Regions from separate parts of the Salinibacterium sp. 10G20-15 genome, predicted to be linked through region 1. Evidence: predicted binding sites of a transcription regulator. Region 1 holds the regulator's gene; the other holds the start of a gene.
The links. The regulator HspR, encoded in region 1, represses chaperone genes until heat shock. The targets are predictions, from matches to a motif close to AAGTTGAGTCNNNNNGACTCAACTT.

Region 1 (3,401 bases):
TCGGCGTAGCGGTAGTACTTCTTGTCTTGAGTGATCCCGAAGTACGGGCCGTAGAAGAGCTCCTGAAAGCAGATGATTTGAGCACCCTGCTCTTTGGCATCCCGAGCGAACTGCTCGTGCTTGTCAAGCATCGACTCCTTGTCGCCTGTCCAAGTGGTCTGTGTGATTGCTGCGCGAACTGTCGTCATGGTGCCTCCTGCGTTATTCGGCGTCATTGCCTTCGGTGATAAACCGGGAAAGTGACGCGCGAACGGGAACTATCCCCGTGCGTTCATTCTCCGGGTTCATCGTTTCAATCGTGTTGTGCCTATATGACGTTGTGGTTACTCATCATGGCCTCGACTGACGCGAGAGGCAATGCTCATTTGTGCTGGTGAGACCATATTGCCCAAAATTGTCTATGCAACTTAGGCATATTGCTCGCGGAAGCTACGAAGAGCGCGCAGACGTCCACACCGGCCGCGACTGCGGCGCACGAATCTCGAACGGTTGTTGAGGGGCGGCAAACACCGTGGTCACGTCGCTCGCGTACAGAACAGAATCAGGCGCACGGTCGGCCAGACCCTCAAACCCGGCTGCCGCGAGTAAACCGTCGTCGAGGTAGACCACTTCGGCCGACTGCAGGGGCCACGGCTCGTGGTGGTTGCGACAGTAGATCGTTCGTCCACGGTGAGTTTCGTGAAACGCCCACCGCGCCGTCAAGAACGTTGCCTCGGCGTCAGCCGCGAGGGAAACGCTGGCCGCCGGGTCATCGATCGGGCGCACAATGATGTGGGATGCCGCATCCGGTCGGCCATGCCGTTTCGTTTTGTAGGCAACCTGCCCGTCGCGCTGCCCGATCTTCATCGAAGCCCACTGGTAGGGCAAGCCAAAAGCTGCCCGTGCGGTGAGAACGGGGATCAGGTGCGAGGCTTCGAGCGAGAGAAAGACGACACCGCGCCGGCCCTTCTCGTCGACCGAGTAGAGCCGCACATTTACTTCGGGAAAGTCGCCGAGCCACGGGATGCGAGGCCCGCCGAAGAACGAACTCTGCGACATCTGGAACGCAATGAGCCCCACCCAGGAGCTGCCGTTGAGCGTGTCTGGGCGACACCCCTCGGGCATGAACGGGGCGACGACGGCGGGGTCTACGCGCCAGTGCAGAAAGGAGACTTCGCTCCAGCGTTGGCGCAGAATGGCAGGACCACCAAGGGGCGGCGCTTCGCGAAACATCAGGGCACCCGCCGCAAGGACGTGTGGATGTTCGACGCCGCGCGCATCATCAGCGGGGAAGCTGGTTATCGCGGCGCAGGAAGGGGCGCCACAGCACGACTTGGTCGGTGCGTTCGGCTCGCGTTCCGGCGCGCAGTGAGATCACTTCGCCGGCTTGACCCGCCGCGAACACGCGGCGACCCGGCTTGGAGAGCATCTCATCGGCCAGCGCCGTTTCGAGTTCGCGAACACGAGAGGTCAGTTCGGTGACCTGATTTTCCAGGTCAAGAATTCTCTTGATGCCTTCGAGGTTGAGACCCTCGGCGCTGAGCGCCGCGATCTCGCGCAACTGCATCACGTCGCGCATAGAGTAACGCCGCGACCGACCGCTGGTTCTCGTGGGGGACACGAGACCCAGACGGTCGTATTGTCGCAACGTCTGCGGATGCATTCCCGCAAGCTCCGCCGCAACGGCGATAGCAAACGCGGGGGTTAGCTCATCCATAGCTATTAGCTCCTGGCTCGGGCAATCAGGTCGTCCCGCGGGTTCTCTGCGGGCATCGCTTCTGCAAAGGCCTCAAGGTGCGCCAACGCAGCTTCCGGGATGCGGTTAGGCACCGCCACTTGCACTTCGGCAAGCAGGTCTCCGGTTGCTTTCGCTGTCGCGACGCCGCGACCCTTCACTCGCAATACTCGCCCGCTCGGGGTTCCCGGTGCAACCTTTAGTTTCACGGGAGCACCGCCGAGAGTAGGCACCTCGATCGTGGCTCCCAGCACCGCTTCTGAGAACGTCACGGGAACAATAACCCGAAGATTATTGCCTTCGCGTTCGAACACCGGATGCTTGCGCACCGTCACGGTGAGAACCAGATCTCCAGCCGGGCCGCCACTCGGGCTCGGCTCGCCCTTGCCTTTGAGGCGGATCTTCTGACCGTCGCTGACTCCCGCGGGAATCTTGACGTTCATTGGCCGGCCGCCTGCAGGTTGAAGCTTGATCGTCTCGCCGTTAATCGCGGTTGCGAAATCGAGCGTCGTGGTCGCGGCTAGGTCGCGACCCTTCGCGGGGCCGCCCCGAAAACCGGGACCACCGCCAGGGCCGGCTTGGCCGCCGAACATGCCACCGAGGAGGTCCTCGAAGCTCGCGCTCGACTGGCCTCCGCCGTAGCGCTGGCCGCCATAACTCTGGCCACCGCCACCGAACATGCCACCAAAGACGTCTTCGAAGCCGCCGGCTTGACCGCCCGCCTGAAAGCGAGCGCCCGAGCCCATGGCGCGAACCTGATCATACTCGCGACGCATTTCCGGGTCAGCAAGCACCGAATGGGCCTCACTGATTTCCTTGAAACGAGCCTCCGCTTTGGGATCCCCCGGATTGGAGTCCGGGTGAAACTGGCGCGCGAGTTTGCGATAGGTCTTCTTCAAGTCAGCTTCGGAGACATCCTTTGACACCCCAAGAACCTTGTAAAAGTCCTTATCGAACCAATCTTGGCTAGCCACTACACGCCACCCCCGCCCTATTCAGTGGGGCCAGAGACGGCGACCTTCGCGGCACGCACTACGCGCTCACCGAGAATGTAGCCAGGCTCGATGACGTCAGCGATTGTGTTCTCGGTTGCTTCCGGATCGTTCACGTGAACGACTGCCTCGTGGAAAGCGGGATCGAAGGGCTCGCCCTTTTCGCCGATCTTGCGCAAGCCGAACCGCTCGAAGCTCGAGTTGATCTTCTGCGCAACAAGCGCGATCGGCGTTCCCTCGAGAATGTCTCCGTGCTTGTCGGCACGGTCGAGGTCATCCAGGGCAGGCAGCATCGAGCGAACAACGTCGGCGATCACGGCTTCACGGTTAGCAACACGGTCGCGTTCTACGCGAGTACGGAAGTTCACCAGTTCGGCCTGCGCACGCAACATCTGCTCGCGCATGTCGGCAACGAGGTCCCGGCTGGCTTCCTCAAGAAGACGTTGGTCTTCTTCGCTCAGCTCGTCGGGAGCCTTGTCGGCGTCCGTGTCAGTCTCGACTGCATCTTCCGCAGCGGGCTGCCCCTCGGCTGCCGCAGATTCCTCTGCGGCAGCCGAGTCAGACGCACTGACGTCGCCGGTTTCCGGATCACTCTGACTTGCGTCGTTGATCACCGGCTCCTGGTTCTCGTCGTGGTCGTGGTTCTTGTCAGGCATTTACTTCTTGTCCGAGTCGGTTTCGTCTTCGTCAACAAC
Region 2 (3,401 bases), 750 kb from region 1:
TCACGGCATGGAGAGTGTTGCGGTCAGCGACCACTTCCAGCCGTGGCGTCACGAGGGCGGTCATGCGCCGTTCTCGCTGAGCTGGATGGCAGCGGTCGGTGAGCGCACGAGCACGATCCGTATCGGCACGAGCGTGATGACTCCGACTTTCCGTTACAACCCCGCCGTGCTCGCTCAGGCCTTCGCCACGATGGGGTGCCTGTACCCGGGGCGCATCATGCTCGGGGTGGGAACGGGCGAGGCACTCAACGAGATCGCCACCGGATTCCGCGGTGCCGGTGAGCAAGACTGGCCCGAGTTCAAGGAACGCTTCGCTCGCTTGCGTGAATCGGTTCGCCTCATGCGCGAACTGTGGACCTCAGACCGCGTGTCGTTCGAGGGAGAGTACTACTCCACTCACGGTGCGAGCATTTATGACCGCCCCGACCAGCCCATCCCGATCTACATCGCCGCCGGTGGCCCCATGGTGGCACGCTACGCCGGCCGTGCCGGTGACGGTTTCATTTGCACGTCGGGCAAGGGCATGGAGCTCTACAACGACGCGCTGATCCCCGGCGTGAAGGAGGGTGCAGCCAAGGTCGATCGCAAGTTCGAAGACATCGACCGGATGATCGAGATCAAGCTCTCGTACGACACCGATGCTGAGCTCGCGCTCGAAAACACCCGTTTCTGGGCTCCGCTTGCGCTCTCCAAAGAGCAAAAGCACGACATCACCGACCCCATCGAGATGGAGCGTGCCGCTGACGCTCTGCCGATCGAACAGATCGCGTCGCGGTGGATCGTGGGCAACGACCCCGACAAGATCGTCGAAGCGATTCGACCATACGTGGAGGCCGGCCTCAACCACCTCGTATTCCACGCGCCCGGTGGCGACCAGCGTCGCTTCCTCGAACTTTTCGAGCGCGATATCGCTCCGCGACTGCGGGCGTTGTAGGGCCTAGGGCGCGAGACGCGCACACGGTTTAATTGACGATGGGCGGATGCGTGAAGCATCCGCCCATCGTTGTTGTGCCGGCAATCAACTCCGCCGGCTACAGCATGCCGTCTAGCTCGTGACAGCGACTTTCTCGGTCGATCGAGCCTGGTTGGCGGAGTTAGTGCTGACCTCGATCTTGCGAGGTTTTGCCTTCTCCGACACTGGGATGATCACGCTGAGTACACCGTTGTCGTAGCTGGCACTGATGTTGTCGCGGTCGATGCCCGCACCGATGCTGAACTGGCGAAGGTAGGAACCGTAGCGGCGCTCCTGCGAGAGCCATTTGGCTCCTTCGCGCTCGCCAGCGGTGCGCTCGGCGCGAATGGTGAGGAGCTGACCGTCAACGTCAACGTCAACGGAGCCGGGATCGACGCCCGGAAGGTCGGCGGTGAGAACGTACTCGTCAGCCTGGCGGTAGAGATCCACGGGCATGGGCTGGGTGCCGACGCGGGACTGGGCAGCGGAGGTGAGCCTGTCGAGTTCGGCAAAAGGATCAAATGACAGTGTCATGGGAAACCCCTTTCTCAAAGTTGAGTCACCGTGACTCAACAATCAAAAATTAGCACTCTCGCCCCGAGAGTGCCAAGTCGTTTTGCTCAAAGTTCGCTGACAACGAAACGACCGCCGCCGGAGAGCTGCGGCGACGGTCGAATACGTGGTTCTCATCGGATGATGAGCCGCGGATATTTCTGCTCAGTGCGAGCACGGGCCAGCGCCACACGCTCGCGGCGGAGCTGGTGTTGAGCCCGCAGTTCAGCCGACGCGAGCAGTCGAGCGCGGTGCGGCCGGCGGCTCCACGTGATGAGAGCGACGCCGAGATGCAGAGCAAGACGGTCGATGACTCCCACACGACGTGCTGCCGCAGGGCGCGGCTCGTCGACGGGACGAGGTTCGGGCGGATGGTCACGGCGGTCTTTCGGAGCCGCCAGAGTTGCGTTCATGAGGTGTCTTTCGTGAAAAAAGTGGATGCGGAAGGTGCGCACAATTGCGCTGTTTCAGGTGGCGACCCAACGGCATCCCACAGTGATCGCGAGTCGCTGAAGAAGGGAAGACCATCGAGAGGCGAACGCACCCATGAAGGGGGTGCAGACTCGTCAGTCGTCGCAGTCTCGCGATGATCGAGTTGGGTCGTGTGCTCCGTGAGCGCCGCCACCGTCAGAACCGGTGAGCGGAGAGCGCTAACCGGTTAGGCGGTGAGGGTGCCGACGGAGCCGGCGGTCGTGGGGTTCTTCGTAATGGTGAAAACAAACACGCGAGGCTCCTTTCAATAGTTGGCGTTTGCTCAGTGTAAGGCGGGCAGTCGCTGACGGCAAGACCCGATTTAGGTGCGATGCAAAGCCGTGATGATGGCCTCCGAGAGCTCAGCCGGTTTCGTGAACTGCGGCCAGTGCCCGGTGGGGAGGTCTACGAGTTCGAGGTCGGTGAGCTGAGCGAGTTCGGTCGCGAAGGGTGCACCCTCGCTCATCCACTCTCGCACTTGCTCGGAAGGGAACTCGCAACAGATTACGGTGGCGGGCACGCTGAAGCGCGCCGGCGTGGAGAGCGATTGCGGGGTGGTTGCGATCAGTGCTGGCTGGGGGATCGCAATTTCTTGAAACCACGTGCGCAGTTCGTCGGTCAGGTCAACGAGGTCTTCATCGTCGAAGATGCTCCAGTCAGGCAGTGGGATCTCACCGTCAACGGTCGGCAGTTCGGTGTTGATGGGCATGCCGTTCGGCAGTGGCACGGTGTCGACGTGCACGATTCTGGCCAAGCACGTGGGCCGGGCATCCGCTACCGCGTGGGCAATGGGGCCACCGCCGCTATGGGCAACGAGGGCAATGCGGGGCGTCGGTCGCTCGTCTTCGTCGTCGTTTCCGTTCTCGCTGCCGTCGGCCTCGACATGAGTGAGGGCGTCAACCACCGCGACCACCGCCGCGATGTGGTCGGCCAGGGTTACCGTCGCGCGGTTGGTGTCACGGCGTCGCAAGCCAGGGAGGGTGAGCGGATGCGCGGTGTGGCCAGCATCTCGAAGAGCGCGGGTTACCGGAGCCCACGAGTCTCCGTCGAGCCAGAATCCGGGGATGAGAATGACGTGCATCGGCGGGCTAGCGTCGCTGGTCGATCAGGACCTGGTCGATCGGTCGCTCGAGGTTTCGTCGCTTGTGGAGCTCAAAGGACGCAGCACGGTATTTCACGGTGAGACTGACAGAAAACGCGCCGAGCTTCATGCTGACTCCTCATTGAGTAGACCGCCATTATCCGCCCGCGAGCGTGCCAACTCAACGGTTGCGCGAATGGTGGGCCCACTTGGGGCACCATAACCGCCACAATAGACGGATGCCCGTGACTGTTGCTGCCCCCCATATCGGCTATGCCGCCATGCTCGAACGGTTTCACCCGCGCGAGGTGATGGGCTTTGCGCAGCATGCAGAAACGCGGGGCT

Region 2: a site for HspR is predicted at 1,504-1,528, ahead of ACR3YK_RS09485 (Hsp20/alpha crystallin family protein). Genes of this name have one in related genera too.

Annotation. Positions count from the first base shown of each region.
Region 1 is NZ_CP195118.1:1,224,253-1,227,653, reverse strand. It holds gene ACR3YK_RS05915 (nitrilase-related carbon-nitrogen hydrolase) at 1-188, opposite strand, end outside; gene ACR3YK_RS05910 (YqjF family protein) at 430-1,212, opposite strand; gene ACR3YK_RS05905 (heat shock protein transcriptional repressor HspR) at 1,262-1,696, opposite strand; gene ACR3YK_RS05900 (DnaJ C-terminal domain-containing protein) at 1,702-2,688, opposite strand; gene ACR3YK_RS05895 (nucleotide exchange factor GrpE) at 2,706-3,362, opposite strand; gene dnaK (molecular chaperone DnaK) at 3,363-3,401, opposite strand, start outside.
Region 2 is NZ_CP195118.1:1,969,306-1,972,706, forward strand. It holds gene fgd (glucose-6-phosphate dehydrogenase (coenzyme-F420)) at 1-934, shown strand, start outside; gene ACR3YK_RS09485 (Hsp20/alpha crystallin family protein) at 1,046-1,486, opposite strand; gene ACR3YK_RS09490 (hypothetical protein) at 1,639-1,917, opposite strand; gene ACR3YK_RS09495 (alpha/beta fold hydrolase) at 2,298-3,056, opposite strand; gene ACR3YK_RS09500 (hypothetical protein) at 3,064-3,186, opposite strand; gene ACR3YK_RS09505 (TIGR03557 family F420-dependent LLM class oxidoreductase) at 3,296-3,401, shown strand, end outside.